Regions from separate parts of the Azospirillum sp. VT-I1 genome, predicted to be linked through region 3. Evidence: riboswitches for the same ligand, from Rfam matches in the RefSeq annotation. Region 3 holds a riboswitch; each other region holds the start of a gene.
What was found. Region 3 has a riboswitch for thiamine pyrophosphate ahead of thiC (phosphomethylpyrimidine synthase ThiC). Riboswitches for the same ligand answer to the same signal wherever they lie in the genome.
Positions count from the first base shown of each region.

Region 1 (3,908 bases), on a different replicon from region 3:
TGCTTTTGTCCATCGCGGCCCTCCGGCCTGCGCGCCCTGGCCGTGCGGATGGACGACGCCGGCCCGGTCACCGGGATGATGCGAGCGCCACCGCATCGGCACCGGCTGCAAGGCGCATCGGGCAGGACGGATCGTTCGCCGCGCGCCAGACCGCCTCCGCCACATCAGAGGCATGGGTGACCGGGCCGGGCTGCTGCCAGGCGGCGAAAACGCTTTCGGCCAGCGGTGCATAGGCTTCCGGAATGCCGCCCTGCATGCGGGCCCGTGCACTGGCGCTGAAGGACGTGTCCGGCGCCCGGCCCGGAAGCACGAGATGCGTCCGTATGTTGAACGGCTCCAGTTCCAGGGCCAGGGACTCCGTGAAGGCGTTCACCGCCGCTTTGCTTGCCGTGTAGACCGAGAGCAGATGCAGCGGCTTCAGGGTCACGCTGGAGGTGACATTGACGATGACGCCCGACCTCCGCGCCCTGAACTGGGGCAGCATGGCCTGTGTCATCGCCATGGTGCCGAAGGTGTTCGTGGCGAAAATCCCGCGCACGGCATCCATCGTCACCCCTTCCAGGGCGCTCAGCAATCCGATGCCGGCGTTGTTGACCAGCACGTCGACCGGGCCCGCCTCCTCCACCGCCTGCCGGATGCCGTCCGCATCGGTGACGTCGAGGCGGAGGATGCGCAGACGCTCCGAGTTGGGAAGGATATCCCCGGTCGGGGTGCGCATGGTGGCGATCACCGTCCAGTCGCGGTCGAGAAAATGGCGGGCGGTTTCCAGGCCGAAGCCGGATGAACAGCCGGTGATGAGAATGGTCTTCATGGGATGGCTCCTGTCGCTGAATGCGAAGCGGAGGATAGAGCGCGGTGCCTGGACGATCTACAATCAGAAATCCGGAATTCGTTTGCAGGAGTCCGAAAGTGATCGACCCCTTGGCGCAGGTGGTCGGCCTGCTTCGGCCGAGCGCCTCATTCTCAAAGCTCACCCGCGGGGCCGGGTCCTGGCGGGTCCGGCGCACGGAGGCCCGACGCCCGTTCTACTGCGTGGTTCTCGACGGCTCGTGCCGCTTGAGTGTCGGCAACGACGATCCCATCCTCCTTGAGACGGACGACTTCGTGCTGATCCCGGCGGCCTGCGAGTTCACGGTGTCGAGCATCGAACCGATGCCTCCGGGAGCGGCCGACACCGTTCCGGTCGAAGTGCGGCCGGGAGAATTCCTGCTCGGCAGTGCCGATCGCCCGCCGGAGGTGCGCAATCTTGTCGGCTACTGCGCATTCGGTTCGCCCGATGCGTCCCTGCTGGTGTCGCTGCTTCCGCAACTGGTTCATGTCCGTGGAGAGAAGCGGCTGAGCACACTGGTGCAGTTGGTGAACGAGGAGTCACGTGCGCAGCGGCCGGCGCGCGACGTCATCCTGGCGCGCCTGCTTGAGGTTCTGCTGATCGAGGCGCTGCGCTCCACGATGCTGTCCGCCGGGTCGCCGGGTCTGCTGCGCGGGCTGGGTGACGACCGCCTTGCGGTGGCCCTGCGGCATATCCACGGGCACCCGGCCTTGCCCTGGACGGTCGCGCAGTTGGCGAAGGAAGCCGCGCTGTCGCGATCCACCTTCTTCGAGCGGTTCCGGCAGGCGGTGGGCGTCGCGCCGATGGAATACCTGCTCCAATGGCGGATGGCGCTGGCGAAGGATATGCTCCGCCGGCGGGATGGCGGCATCGCCGACATCGCGGAGCGTGTCGGTTACAGTTCCGCCAGCACATTCAGCGTCGCCTTCGCCCGCCATGTCGGGGTTCCGCCGACTGTGTATGCACGCCTGCAGGAGGAGGAAACGGCGATCTCCGAACCTGCGAGGACCGGCACGGCGGCGTGACGCCGCCGCCATGCCCGCTGTGCGCGGCGGTGTGTCGTGGAACAGCCGCCCTTTCCGCCCTCCGCAAAGCCGGCATCCCCGTCGTTGACAGACGGCGCGATGGTCTTCTAGGCTCCGTCCCGTTCCCAGGGGAGCCTCGTCAAGGAGGCTGAGACACCCGCCGGCCCGGTCCTTCACGTCCGGGCGACGCGGCAACCCTTCGAACCTGATCCGGGTCATGCCGGCGTAGGGATGCGGGACGAGAAGGCCTTCGCGGCCGACGCGCTGATCCATACCCCACAGGCTTGTCCCGGATTCGTTTGCTGCTCCATCGGTCGGTGCCGCTTGGAGAAAACGGGGCGGGGAGTGTGGCCGTGAGCGCGATCTACGACAGCGTGATCTACGACAAGGTCCTGGCCTTCATGGAGGCCGACATCGGAAGCGGGGCCGCGGCCGACGACGCATTCAACGCCCTGGCGCTGGCGGTCTTCGCCCACCAGTTCGAGCACAACCAGCCTTACCGCCGCTTCGCCATGCAGCGCGGCCGGACGCCGCGCGGGGTGAAGAGCTGGCGCGACGTCCCGGCGGTGCCGATCAACGCCTTCAAGGACCTGACGCTCAGCTGCCGCCCGGCGGAGGAGTCCGCCCGCATCTTCATGACCAGCGGCACGACCAAGGGCGGCATCCGCGGCCAGATCCACCACACGACCCTGGCGGTCTACGACCGGTCCATGCTGCTCAACTTCCGCCGTCGCTTCATGCAGGGTGCAGGGGCGGGCGCGGAGCGGATGGCGATGGGCATCCTGTTCCCAACCGAGACGGCAATGCCGAACTCCTCGCTCGCCCATTATCTGGAGCTGGCGCGGGCGGAATGCGGTACGCCGGACAGCCGCCATTGGATCGGGGAAGCGGGCATCGACACCGCCGGGCTCTATGACCGGCTGTCCGCCGCCGAACGCTCAGGGGAGCCCTTCGCCTTGTTGGGCGCCAGCTACGGCTTCGTGCATCTGATGGACGCGATGGCGCGCGACGGCCGCCGCTTTGCTCTGCCGGAGGGGAGCCGCATCCTCGACACCGGCGGCTTCAAGGGCCAGTCGCGGGAACTGGAGCCGGACGAGTTCTATGGGCAGCTTGCAGCCTTCTTCGGCGTGCCGCGCGAGCGCTGCATCAACATGTACGGCATGACGGAGCTGAGCACCCAGTTCTACGACGACGGCAATGCTGTCTGCCCGTCGCTGAAATCCGGCCCGCATTGGATCCGAAGCCGCGTCGTCGATCCCTTGTCCGGGCGCGATGTTCCCGCCGGCAGCATGGGCGTGCTGGTGCACCATGACCTGGCCCACGTCAACTCCGTCGCCGCCATCCTGACCGAGGACGCCGGCATCCTGGAGGAGGGCGGCTTCCGCCTGCTGGGCCGTGTCGCCGGGGCGCAGGCCAAGGGCTGCTCGCTGGCGGTGGAGGATTTCCTCGCCGCTGCGCGCGGTTGAGGGGGAGCGCGGCCTTGGCCTTCGGCGACGATCCGTCCCGCCTGGAACTGGCCGGACATCTGCCCGGCCTGCCGCCGGATGCGGTGGAGCGGCGCGTGCTGACCTTCGGGTCGGGCGATGCGGCGCTGCGCGTGGCGGTGCCGGTGCTGGATTCCGGGCAGGTGGAGCAGGTTGCGGCGACGGTCCGGGCGGCGGCGCGCGGCTATCTGAAGACGCTGCCAACGGCGCACATCGTCGCGGTGATCGACGCGGCGATCCAACGGCTTCTCGACCGCGAGGACCCGTGGCGCCGCCGGGCTGAGCGGCTGCTGCCCATCGTCACCGGCTATGACGCAGAGATGGTCAGGCTGGGGCTGACCGGCTATCTGAAGACCTTCCGCGCCCATGAGTTGCGCCGCTTCCTGGCAGAGGATTTCGCCAACCCGCAGGTGCTGGACGAGTTCCAGCCGGCGCCCAAGGGCGGCTTCACCCGCGCCTTCGGCCCCGACCTGCTGCTGCATGTCTGGGCGGGCAATGTGCCGGGGCTGCCCTTGTGGAGCCTGATCTCCGGCCTGCTGGTCAAGTCCGGCACGGTCGGCAAGCTGCCCA
Region 1 covers NZ_CP168802.1:669,132-673,039, forward strand. The annotation lists gene AB8P05_RS17010 (SDR family oxidoreductase) at 68-811, opposite strand; gene AB8P05_RS17015 (AraC family transcriptional regulator) at 910-1,854, shown strand; TPP riboswitch at 1,972-2,104, shown strand; gene AB8P05_RS17020 (LuxE/PaaK family acyltransferase) at 2,217-3,320, shown strand; gene AB8P05_RS17025 (acyl-CoA reductase) at 3,335-3,908, shown strand, end outside.
Region 1: another riboswitch for thiamine pyrophosphate. It lies ahead of AB8P05_RS17020 (LuxE/PaaK family acyltransferase); the one in region 3 lies ahead of thiC (phosphomethylpyrimidine synthase ThiC).

Region 2 (3,908 bases), on a different replicon from region 3:
CGGATCCTGCGCGGTGGCGCGCAGCCGCCGGCCCAACTGGGTACGGGCGAACACCCATTGCTGCGCCCCGATCAGCAGCGCCGCCACCCCGACGATGGCGAGCGACTGCTCCGGAACCGCCAGCCCGCCGATGTAGAGAATGGCGTCGCCGAACAGCGGCGGTGCGGCGCGCGGTTCCGGCCCGAACAGGATGGCCGCACCGTTCTGCAGGATGATGCCGATGGCGATGGTGCTGATGAAGACCGACACCGGCGGCCGCCGCCGCAAGGGAAGATAGGCCGCCAGCGCCAGCAGCAGCCCAAGCCCCGCCATCAGCGCCAGAACCACCGGCAGCAGGGCGATGCCCGGCAACGGGATCAGCGGCGCCAGCGCCACCGCCAGCAGCCCGCCGGCCATCACCAGATCGCCCTGGGCGAAATTCACCGCCGAGGTGGCGTTCAGCACCAGCACGAAGCCCAGCGCCACCAAGGCATAGGCCGCGCCCAGCGCCACCCCGTTGACCAGCAGTTGAAGCGCCGCCATCCGCTCACTTCGCCGCAAGCGCGGGGTCGTCGTACCGCTTCGCCAGCACCGGCACGCGGCTGGTCCCGTCATAGCAGACGATGACGGCGGAATGGGCCATGTTGCCCTTGCCGTCGGACTTGTAGGTCATGGCGAGGCCCTTGAAGCTCTCCGCCGACAGCGCCTTGGCGATGGCGTCCGGTGTCCGGGCGCCGGCCTTCACCGCTTCCAGCACCATGGTCATGCCGTCATACTGGCCGAGCGCGAAGGCGTCCGGCTCCTTGCCGAAGGCGGCGCGGTAGGCGTCGGTGAAGGCCTTCACCTCCGGCGTGTCGCCGGAAATGGGCGAGGCCGCGGTCTCGGCACAGACGCCCTTCAGCTCCGCCGGCTCCAGCAGGGCCGCAGTGCTCGGCTGATGCATGGCGGAACCGGCGACGATGGGCACCGCCACCCCGCTGGAGGCCGCCTGCCGCAGCAGCAGCGCCGTCGGGCCGGAATGCAGGTGCAGCACCAGCACGTCGGGCTTGGCGGCCAGCGCCTTGGTCAGCACCGGCAGCAGATCCTTGGCTGCGGGATCCACCCCCTCCTCGAAGACGGGCGTGACGCCCAGCGCCTTGAAGGCGGCGTCGAGATGCGTCTTGCCGCTCTGCCCATAGGCGGTGGTCTGGTAGATGACGGCGGGCTGACGCTTGCCCAACTCCTCCACCACATAGCGGGCGTGGGCGGCCTTGGTCACGGCGTCGCCGGGGAAGAAGCGGAAGACCCAGGGGTTGCCCTGCTCGGTGATCGACGCGGTGCCCGACACGGTGACCAGCGGCAGCTTCAGTTCCTGCGCCAAGGGCAGCATCGCCAGCATCTGGGTGCCGAGCATGCTGGCGGCGACCGCGCCGACCGTGCCGCGGCCGGCCGCGCGCTCCAGCGCCGTCACCGCCGCCTCGGGCGAGGTGCCGGTATCGACGACCTCCGACGCGATGGCGACGCCGGCCGGCGTCTGCTTCAGCGCCAGGACGGCACCGTTCCGCTGGCTGGTGCCCTCCAGCGACAGGAAGCCGGTCAGCGGCACCAGCACCGGGAAGGACAGCGTGTCGTCGGCGCGGACGGCGGACGACAGGCAGGAGGATGCGGCCAGCAGGCCGATCAGGAGGGGAAGCGCGCGCCGCATGACCGAAAACTCCTCAACACGCGCCGGCAACCGGGGCGACGCGGAGGAGACGGGGCGTTTTGCAGGCGATCCGTCGGGTTCCGGTCGGCTCCCTTCGCCGGCATGACCCGGATCAGGTTCGATGGGTGTTGTCTCAGCCCGCGCATCCGCCGATCCGGCATCCGCACGGGCACCCCAGCCGTGAACAGGCGGCGAGAGTGTCGCCGCCGGGCCCGTCCTGTCAAGAACCCAGCCGGCGGCGCGCCACCACGGTTTCACGATGCAGGATGTAGAGCCCGCTGCCGATGATGACCATGGCGCCAAGCAGCACCGGTGCGGTCGGCAGGTCGCCGAACACCATCCAGCCGAACAGGCTGGCCCAGACCATGCTGGTATATTCGAAGGGTGCCACCACCGCCGGCGGCGCGCGGCGGAAGGCCTGGGTCAGCAGCACCTGCGCCCCGGCGCCGATCGCGCCGACCAGCGCCATCAGTCCCAGCGCATAGGCGGTCGGCGCCGTCCAGACGGGGATCGTCAGCGCCCCGCTGACCACCGTCGTCGTCAACAGCAGATAGAGCACGATGGATGCGCTGGTCTCCGTCCGCGACAGACCGCGCACGGCCAAGGCGGCCAGCGCATAGAACAGGGCGGCGCACAGCCCGACCAGAACCGGCACCAGCGGCGCACCGGTGGACGGCTGCGCCATCACCACCACGCCGCCGAAGCCGACCACCACCGCCACCCAGCGGCGCCAGCCGACGGGTTCCCCCAGCAGCGGGGCGGACAGCGCGGTGATGAACAGCGGCCCGGCGAAGCTCAGCACATAGACGTCGGCCAACGGCAACTCGCGGAACGCATAGAAGAAGCATCCCATGGAGATCAGCCCGGCGAAGGCCCGCCAGACATGCCCCCAGGGCCGTCGCGTCCGCATCGCCGCGATCCCGCCGCCCCGCCACAGGGTGTAGCCGCCCACCAGCAGGAGGGCGACCAGCGAGCGCACGAACATCAGCTGCGGCACCGGGTAGTCGGCGGTCAGGAACTTGATGAGCGTGTCCATCGCCGCGAACAGCAGGATCGCGCCCAGGAAGCAGCCCACGGCATAGGGGACCGAATCGGCCTCGGCAGGCAGCAGGTCGGCGGTCTCGGCGTCGGTCATGGGATCGGTTCGGACGGGCAATGGCGGAGGTTGCCCACAATATGGGCAAATCCGCCCGCGTCCCAATGCCGCAACCGCAGGTCTGGTAGGCGTGGGGTTTGGCGGGGTTCAGGCGATGGATGCCCCCTCCCCATCCCTCCCCGCGTTCCGCGGGAGAGGGGGCAGGACGCTTGTCTAGAGCGGTTTCAATGCCGAAGCAGCGGCAGTCCCCTCTCCCGCGTCAGCGGGGAGGGTTAGGGAGGGGGCATCGCCGTCAGCACTCCCCCACCCCTCACCGCGTCAGCACCATCACCAGCCGCTCCACCGGCGTGTCCCCGACCAGATGCGACTCCACGATCTCGTCGATGTCCTCCGGCGTTTCCGGCCGGTACCAGATGCCCTCCGGATACACCACCATCAGCGGCCCGGCGGAACAGAAGCCGAGGCAGCCCGTCAGCGCCATCCCGACATCCGTCAGGCCCTTGCCCTGGATTTTCTGGTCCAGCCGCTGCCACAGCGGATGGGCGCCCTTGGCGGCGCAGCTGCCGCGCGGGTGGCCGGGCGGGCGCTGCTGGGCGCAGCAGAAGACGTGGTGGCGGAAGGTCGGCGGCAGGTCGAGCGGCATCGGGCATGCTCCATAACCATAATTTTCATATGGATAAGAAGCATGCCAGAATGCTGCGCTGCGGCAAGACTTTTATGACGCTTCCAAGTCCAGGCACCCGCTGGCTTTCCCACCTCAGGAAATGCTTGGTCAGCGGCGGGGTTGCCGGTTAAGAATCCCCGGCAGGGGCAATCCAGGAGACGCCGGTGCTGCTGAGCGGGTCGGGGAAGGGTCAGCCGGGCGCCGTGCCGGGCTGGGTCGGGTATGCGCTGCTGCCGGTTCTCAACCTCGTCGCGGCCTTCGTGCTGTCGGGGCTGGTGATCCTGGTGATCGGCGAGAATCCGGTGGACGTGCTGTCGCTGCTGGTGACGGAGGCTCTGGGATATCCGGAGGCCATCGGCTACACCCTCTACTACACCACCAGCTACATCTTCACCGGGCTGGCGGTGGCCATCGCCTTCCATTGCGGGCTGTTCAACATCGGCGGTGAGGGGCAGGCCTATCTGGGCGGGCTCGGCGCCGGGCTG
Region 2 covers NZ_CP168803.1:422,102-426,009, reverse strand. The annotation lists gene AB8P05_RS20550 (branched-chain amino acid ABC transporter permease) at 1-522, opposite strand, end outside; gene AB8P05_RS20545 (ABC transporter substrate-binding protein) at 527-1,663, opposite strand; TPP riboswitch at 1,736-1,850, opposite strand; gene AB8P05_RS20540 (DMT family transporter) at 1,884-2,798, opposite strand; gene AB8P05_RS20535 ((2Fe-2S) ferredoxin domain-containing protein) at 3,070-3,402, opposite strand; gene AB8P05_RS20530 (ABC transporter permease) at 3,588-3,908, shown strand, end outside.
Region 2: another riboswitch for thiamine pyrophosphate. It lies ahead of AB8P05_RS20545 (ABC transporter substrate-binding protein); the one in region 3 lies ahead of thiC (phosphomethylpyrimidine synthase ThiC).

Region 3 (3,908 bases):
ATGACCCGGCTGGCCGGATGGTGGCGCCCGGCCGGCGCCGCATCGGCCGCAGCCGCGGGCGGGCGGAACGGGGGCATGTGACCGTTAAATTGCCCCCTAGGCAACCGGCCGGCCTTTCCGTTAAAGAAACCCGACCGTTCACCCCGACAAAGGGCATCCTCCCGTGCAGACTCCCACCCGTGACGAGTGGCTCGCCAAGGCCCGTACCCTGTCCGAAGCGCTGCCCTACATGCGCCGTTATGCCGGGAGCACCTTCGTCATCAAGTACGGCGGCCACGCCATGGGCGACGCCAGCCTGGCGGAGCTGTTCGCGCGCGACATCGTCCTGCTGAAGCAGGTCGGCATCAATCCGGTGGTCGTCCATGGCGGCGGTCCGCAGATCGGCCAGATGCTGGAGCGTCTGAAGATCAAGTCCAGCTTCATCGACGGCCTGCGCGTCACCGACAAGGAGACGGTCGAGGTGGTCGAGATGGTGCTGGCCGGCTCCATCAACAAGCAGATCGTCGCCGCCATCAACGGCGCCGGCGGCCGTGCCGTCGGCCTGTCGGGCAAGGACAGCAACCTGATCACCGCCCGCCGTCTGGAGCGTGTGCAGCGCGACCCCGACAGCAACATCGAGAAGGTGCTGGACCTGGGCTTCGTCGGCGAGCCGTACAAGGTCAACCCGCAGATCCTGCATGCGCTGGCCCAGTCGGACATCATCCCGGTCATCGCGCCGGTCGGCTTCGACGTGAATGGCGATACCTACAACATCAACGCCGACACGGCGGCCGGCGCGGTCGCGGCGGCGGTGAAGGCGGCGCGCTTTTTCCTGCTGACCGACGTCGCCGGCGTCCTCGACAAGGACAAGAAGCTGATCGAGAAGATGTCGCTGGAGGATGCCCACAAGGCCATCGCCGACGGCACCGCGTCCGGCGGCATGATCCCGAAGATCGAAACCTGCATCAGCGCGGTGGAGCAGGGCGTCGACGCCGCTGTTATCCTGGATGGCCGCGTGCCGCACGCGCTGCTGCTGGAGATCTTCACCGAGGGCGGCGCCGGCACCCTGATCGGCAAGGCCTGACGCAACAACGGGGGGACCGATGTCCGACCTGCGCAAGGATCTGCTCCGCCAGATGAAGGCCATCCGAGACCGGATGGACCCGAAGCTGGTGGAGCGTGCCAAGCTGGCGGCCTTGGGCAAGGTCCCCTACGACAGCGACGCGGCGAAGGAGGCGGTCGGCCATTTCCTGGACGCCAAGCGGGATGGCGGCGCCTTCCGCCGCAAGCTGGAACAGGCGCTGAAGGCGGAAGGCGGGACGCTGGACCTCGACACCGAAGGGAAGGCACCATCGCCGGTTAAGCCGCGGCGTGGCGGGCGGATGACCTAGGCGCTCCAGGAGCCGCCTCGAACCACGCAAGGAGCATTGCCTTGCTGCATGTCTTCGTCAATGACGGCGGTCTGCTGCGCTGGGCCAGGGAAGCCGCGGAGGGGGCGGAGCCGCTGCCCGAGGCGACCGTCTGGCTCGACCTGATCAACCCGACCGCCGAGGAACTGGCGCGGGCCGAGGCGCTGATCGGCGCCAGCCTGCCGACCCGCGAGCAGATGGCGGAGATCGAGGAATCGAGTCGCCTGCGCATCGCCGGTGGCGCCCTGACCATGACCGTCACCGCCCTGGTCTGGGCCGACACCGACGAACCGCGCATCGCCACCGTCAGCTTCGTGCTGGCCGGGCGCCGGCTGGTCACCATCCACGACATCGATCCCCAGCCGTTGCTGGCCTTCCGGCGCCGCGCCACCCATGGGCAGGTGCCGGCCTCCCGCGGGGAGCTGGTTCTGGCGGCGCTGGTCGACGGGATGGTCGACCGCACCTCCGCCGTGCTGCGGCGGACCGGGGTGGAATTGGACGTGCTGAACCGCCGCCACTTCCGTGGACGCAAGCTGCGCTCGCGCGGCGAAACGCTGGACGACGCCCAGACGCTGAAGCGCATCGGCCATGCCGGCCACCTGATCGGCAAGGCCCGCATCAGCCTGGCCAGCCTGTCCCGCATGACGGCGTTCCTGGCGCGCGGCGACGGCTGGAACTCCGGCAAGGCGACACGGCGCTGGGCCAAGACGACGCTGCAGGATCTGCGCGGGCTGGACCAGTATGCCCGCTTCCTGGCCGGCAAGGTCGCGCTGGCGCTGGACACCGCACTGGGCCAGATCAACGTGGAGCAGAACGAGATCGTCAAGATCGTGTCGGTCCTGACCGTCCTCTTGTTCCCGCCGACCCTGGTCGCCAGCATCGGCGGCATGAATTTCCACGAGATGCCGGGGACCGACTCGCCCTTCGGCTATCCCAGTGCCCTGGGCCTGATGCTGCTGTCGGCGCTGCTGCCGATGATCTATGTCCGTCTGAAGCGCTGGCTGTAGCGCCGCATCCACACAATGAGGTGGGCGGATCGTCCGCTGTTCTTTCCTTTTGACAGGGGCGGCCCGTCCCGGCAGGATGGGCGCCATTCCAGGGGGTCCCGACAGGGGGCTGAGATACCAACGGCCGGACGGCGCTAAGCGCAGCCGGCAGCGTGGTGACCCTTCGAACCTGATCCGGGTCATACCGGCGAAGGGAGGGACCTCGTGACGGGCCGATTCTCGCCCCGTCCGGCCGTATCGGCCCCCGCCGTGCCGGGGACTCATGCAGGGATACGGCCCGCACGAAGACACCGCACCTCCGTCCGCAGTCCCGGGTTTGTCCGCCCAACTCCGACGGAGAAACCCAATGCCCAAGGACTTCAACGAGACCGCCATCCGCATTTCGACCGGCCCGCTGCCGTCGTCGCGGAAAACCCATGTGCCGGGCACGCGCTATCCCGACCTGCGCGTCGCCATGCGCGAAATCGCCCTGTCCGGCGGCGAGCCGCCGCTGACCGTCTATGATGCCTCCGGACCCTACACCGACGAGACGGTGACCATCGACGTGCGCGCCGGGCTGGCCAAGCACCGCCGCGACTGGATCCTGGCCCGTGGCGACGTGGAGACGACAGAAAGCGGCGTGCTGCGCGCCAAGGGCGGCGGGACCGTCACGCAGATGGCGTATGCCCGCGCCGGCATCGTCACCGCGGAGATGGAATACATCGCCGTCCGCGAGAATCTCGGCCGTGCCGCGGCGCTGCCCGCTGCCCGCGACGGTGAGGATTTCGGCGCCGACATCCCCGACTTCATCACGCCGGAGTTCGTTCGCGACGAGGTGGCGCGCGGGCGGGCGATCATCCCGTCCAACGTCAACCACCCCGAGTCGGAGCCGATGATCATCGGCCGCAACTTCCTGACCAAGATCAACGCCAACATCGGCAACTCCGCCGTGACCTCCTCCATCGAGGAGGAGGTGGAGAAGATGGTCTGGGCGATCCGCTGGGGGGCCGACACGGTGATGGACCTGTCCACCGGCGCCGACATCCACCAGACCCGCGAATGGATCCTGCGCAACTCCCCGGTGCCCATCGGCACGGTGCCGATCTATCAGGCTTTGGAGAAGGTGAAGGGCAGGGCCGAGGATCTGACCTGGGAGCTGTTCCGCGACACGCTGATCGAACAGGCGGAGCAGGGCGTCGATTACTTCACCATCCATGCCGGGCTGCGGCTGGCCCACATCCCGCTGACCGCGAAGCGGGTGACCGGCATCGTCTCCCGCGGCGGCTCGATCATCGCCAAATGGTGTCTGGCCCATCACCGCGAGAACTTCCTCTACGACCATTTCGCCGACATCGTCGAGATCTGCCGCGCCTATGACGTGGCGCTGTCGATGGGTGATGGTCTGCGGCCGGGCAGCCAGGCCGACGCCAACGACGCCGCCCAGTTCGCCGAACTGGAGACGCTGGGCGAACTGACGAAGATTGCCTGGGCGCGCGACGTGCAGGTGATGATCGAGGGGCCGGGCCATGTGCCG
Region 3 covers NZ_CP168800.1:2,417,381-2,421,288, forward strand. The annotation lists gene AB8P05_RS11615 (cation:proton antiporter domain-containing protein) at 1-81, shown strand, start outside; gene argB (acetylglutamate kinase) at 164-1,063, shown strand; gene AB8P05_RS11625 (hypothetical protein) at 1,083-1,370, shown strand; gene AB8P05_RS11630 (magnesium transporter CorA family protein) at 1,412-2,395, shown strand; TPP riboswitch at 2,476-2,608, shown strand; gene thiC (phosphomethylpyrimidine synthase ThiC) at 2,742-3,908, shown strand, end outside.

Region 4 (3,908 bases), 840 kb from region 3:
CTGCAGCTCGTGCGCCTCGGCATGCAGCACATAGACGCGGTTCTCGATCTGCTCCAGCCCGCTGCTCTTTTCCAGAATGTTCGGCAGGAAATCCTTCAGCATCATGGCGACCGGAACGGCGGCCAGCATGATGATGACGATGGCGATCAGGAACAGCGTCGTGTTCGACATCCGCCCGCCCGTTCTCCTCCCGAAACCCGCAGTGCCCGACCGGCCGGAATCGGAGGGATCGGCACAAATGCGGAGTTTCAAGGATCAACGAACAATCCAACCCCGTCAACGAATCGTCGCGGCTTCGTTCGATATTCGTCAGAAATGAGTCAGGATACCGCCATTTCCGCCACCCGCTTCACCGCATCGCGCACCGGCCCCGGCCGGCGTTCGTCCGCCAAAGTCGTGAACCAGTGCTCCGGCGGGTTGCGGCCGGCGGCGCGGTTCCAGGTGATGGCGCGCAGCACCCCCTCCGCCTCCGCCGTCGGCGGCACGGCGGGGTCGATCCCGTTCATCACCGCCCAGATCCCGGTCCAGCAACGCCCGACCGACCAGGGGTTATAGCCGCCGCCGCCGACCACCAGCACCCGCGGTGCCAGCGGCAGCAGGGCGGCCACCGCTTCCCACAGCGCATGGTTGGACAGCTCCAGCCGGCTCAAGGGATCCTCGGCCAGGGCGTCGGCGCCGGTCTGGATCACCATCGCCTGCGGACGGAAGGCACGGGCCAGCGGCAGCACTGCCGCCTCCATCACATGCTCCATCTCGCTGTCATTGAAGCCCGGCGGGACCGGCAGGTTGCGGGCCAAGCCGCCGGCGCGGTCCTCCGCCTTACCGGTATAGGGCCAGCGCCCGTCCTCGTGGATGGAGATGGTCAGCACCCGGTCGTCGTCGGCGAACGCCTCCTCCACCCCGTCGCCATGGTGGGCGTCGAGATCGACATAGAGAACCCGCTCCAGCCCATGGTCGAGCAGTTCGAGGATGCCCAGCACCGGCGCGTTGAAATAGCAGAAGCCGCTGGCCCGGTCGCGGCGCGCATGGTGGGTGCCGGCGGCCGGCGCATACACGAGGCCGGCCGGCCGGTCGCCCAGAATCCGCGCCGCCTGCAGGGCCGACCCGCTGCTGTGGGCCGGCCGCCGGTACATCTCGGCAAAGACGGGGTTCTCCAGCTTGCCCAGATTGTGGCGGGCCGCCGTCGCCTCGTCCACCCGCTGCTCCGCCTCCGCCCGCTTCAGCGCGGCGATGTAGTCCGCGGTGTGGAAACGCGCCAGTTCGCGTTCGCTCGCCACATGGGTGTCGAGATAGACCTCGTCGGGCAGCCACCCCATGGCGCGGCTGAGGTCGATGACGGTCGAAACGCGCGGGATCGCCAGCGGATGCTTCGGGCCATAGGTCGAGCCGCGATAGATCTCGCCGCCGATGAACAGAGGGGTGCGGAGAGGCGTGGTCAGGGGATGATCTCCATCGGTCCCGCCAGAAACTAGGCGGAGCCGCGCGCCGGTCAAGCGCCGCCCCGCCGCTTCCACGCTCCGCAAGCCGCCACCGGCAATGCTTGCGGTCACGGATCGTCCGCGCTTATAGTCGCGGCCTTCACTGGGGGAGCCGATGGGCGGCTGAGAGGTCCCGTTGCGGGACGACCCCTGGAACCTGATCCGGTTCATGCCGGCGTAGGGATCAGTGATGGCTGCCTGCAAGCGCACCCTATCCGCCATACCGCCATGCTCGCGCCCAGGCTTGCGACCAGTCTCGCTTAAGGCCCGGCGATGACGCCGCTTTCGGTGACCGTCTCGCGTGCGCGGCTGACCTTCGGCGGCACGCTGCTGTTTTCCGACCTGACGCTGGAGCTGCCGCCGGGGCGGACCACCTGCCTGCTGGGGCCGAGCGGCGTCGGCAAGACCACGCTGCTGCGCATCCTCGCCGGGCTGGCGGAGCCGGAGCCGCCGACCACCGTCACCACCGGCGACGGGCTGCCGCTCGCCGGCCGCATCGCCTACATGGCGCAGCAGGACCTGCTGCTGCCCTGGCTGACCGTTCTGGACAATGTCCTGCTGGGCGACCGGCTGCGCCACCGCCGACCCGATGCCGCGCGGGTGGAGCGCGCCAGAGCGCTGCTCGGCCGCGTTGGGCTGGCGGGACGGGAGCGCGACCGCCCGGCCGCCCTGTCCGGCGGACAGCGGCAGCGGGTGGCGCTGGCCCGCACGCTGATGGAGGACAAGCCGCTGGTCCTGATGGACGAGCCCTTCTCCGCGCTCGATGCCATCACCCGCCTGAGGCTGCAGGAGACGGCGGCGGAGACGCTGGCCGGCCGCACCGTCCTGATGGTCACCCACGACCCGCTGGAGGCCCTGCGCATCGGCGACCGCCTGCATGTGATGACCGGCCGCCCCGCGATCATGGGGCCGGCGCTGGAGCCGTCCGGCCCGGTGCCGCGCCGGGTGGACGACCCCGGATTGCTGGCGCTGCAGGCGGAGCTGTTGCGGAGGCTGGCGGAATGAGGGCGCTGCTGCGCGCCTTGGTGACGCTCGCGGTGCTGGTCGCCGGCTGGCAGGCGCTGGTCTGGGCCACCGGCCTGCCGCGCTACCTGCTGCCCGGTCCGCTGGCCGTGGCGGACGCGATGCGGCGGCAGGCGCCGCTGCTGTGGAGCCATGGACTGACGACGCTGACCGAGATTCTGATCGGGCTGGTGGCCGGCGTGGCCCTGGGCGGCGTCAGCGCGCTGCTGCTGGCGCGGTTCCGCACGGCGCGGCGCTGGCTGATGCCGCTGCTGCTGGTCAGCCAGGCGATTCCGGTCTTCGCGCTGGCGCCGCTGCTGGTGCTTTGGCTGGGCTACGGCATGGCGTCCAAGATCGCCATGGCGGTGCTGGTCATCTATTTCCCGGTGACGACGGCGCTGTTCGACGGTCTGCGCCGCACCGATCCCGGCTGGCTCGACCTTGCCCGCACCATGGGCGCCTCGCCCGCCGCCATCCTGTGGCGCATCCGCCTGCCCGCCGCCCTGCCCGCCTTCTGGTCGGGCGTTCGGGTGGCCGCAGCTGTCGCGCCCATCGGTGCGGTGATCGGCGAGTGGGTGGGGTCGTCCTCCGGCCTCGGCTACCTGATGCTGCACGCCAACGCCCGCATGCAGATCGACCTTCTGTTCGCCGCCGTGCTGGTGCTGGGGCTGTTCGCGGTGACGCTCTATGCCGCCGTCGATGCGCTGGCCCGCCGCGCCCTGCCCTGGCAACCCGATACGCAACCGGCCGAAGACGCCAATCCTTGAAGGGGAGAGAGATCCGATGAAGCACCTGTTCGCCGCCGGCCTGATGGCGGCCGGCCTGATGACCGCGCTTCCGGCGCTGGCCCAGGACAAGCTGTCCGTGATGCTGGACTGGTTCGTCAACCCGGACCATGCGCCGCTGGTGGTGGCGCAGGAGAAGGGCTTCTTCAAGGATGCCGGGCTGGAGGTGACGCTGACCGCCCCGGCCGACCCCAACGATCCGCCGAAGCTGGTCGCCGCTGGCGGCGCCGACCTTGCCGTGTCGTACCAGCCGCAGCTGATCCTGCAGGTGGCCGAAGGGCTGCCGCTGGTCCGCGTCGGCACGCTGGTGTCCACCCCGCTGAACTCCGTCGTCGTGCTGCGCGACGGGCCGGTGAAGACGCTGAAGGACCTGAAGGGCCGCAAGATCGGCTTCTCCATCGCCGGCTTCGAGGATGCGCTGCTGGGGGCCATGCTGGAGAAGCAGGGGCTGAGCCTGAAGGACGTGGAGCTGGTGAACGTCAACTTCTCGCTGTCGCCGGCGCTGCTGTCGGGGCAGGTCGATGCGGTGGTCGGCGCCTTCCGGAACTTCGAACTGAACCAGCTGGACATCGAAAAGCGTCCCGGCCGCGCCTTCTACCCGGAGGAGGAAGGGGTGCCGCCCTATGACGAGCTGATCCTGGTC
Region 4 covers NZ_CP168800.1:388,571-392,478, reverse strand. The annotation lists gene AB8P05_RS01880 (hypothetical protein) at 1-171, opposite strand, end outside; gene AB8P05_RS01875 (acetoin utilization protein AcuC) at 321-1,550, opposite strand; TPP riboswitch at 1,574-1,681, shown strand; gene AB8P05_RS01870 (ABC transporter ATP-binding protein) at 1,767-2,483, shown strand; gene AB8P05_RS01865 (ABC transporter permease) at 2,480-3,247, shown strand; gene AB8P05_RS01860 (ABC transporter substrate-binding protein) at 3,264-3,908, shown strand, end outside.
Region 4: another riboswitch for thiamine pyrophosphate. It lies ahead of AB8P05_RS01870 (ABC transporter ATP-binding protein); the one in region 3 lies ahead of thiC (phosphomethylpyrimidine synthase ThiC).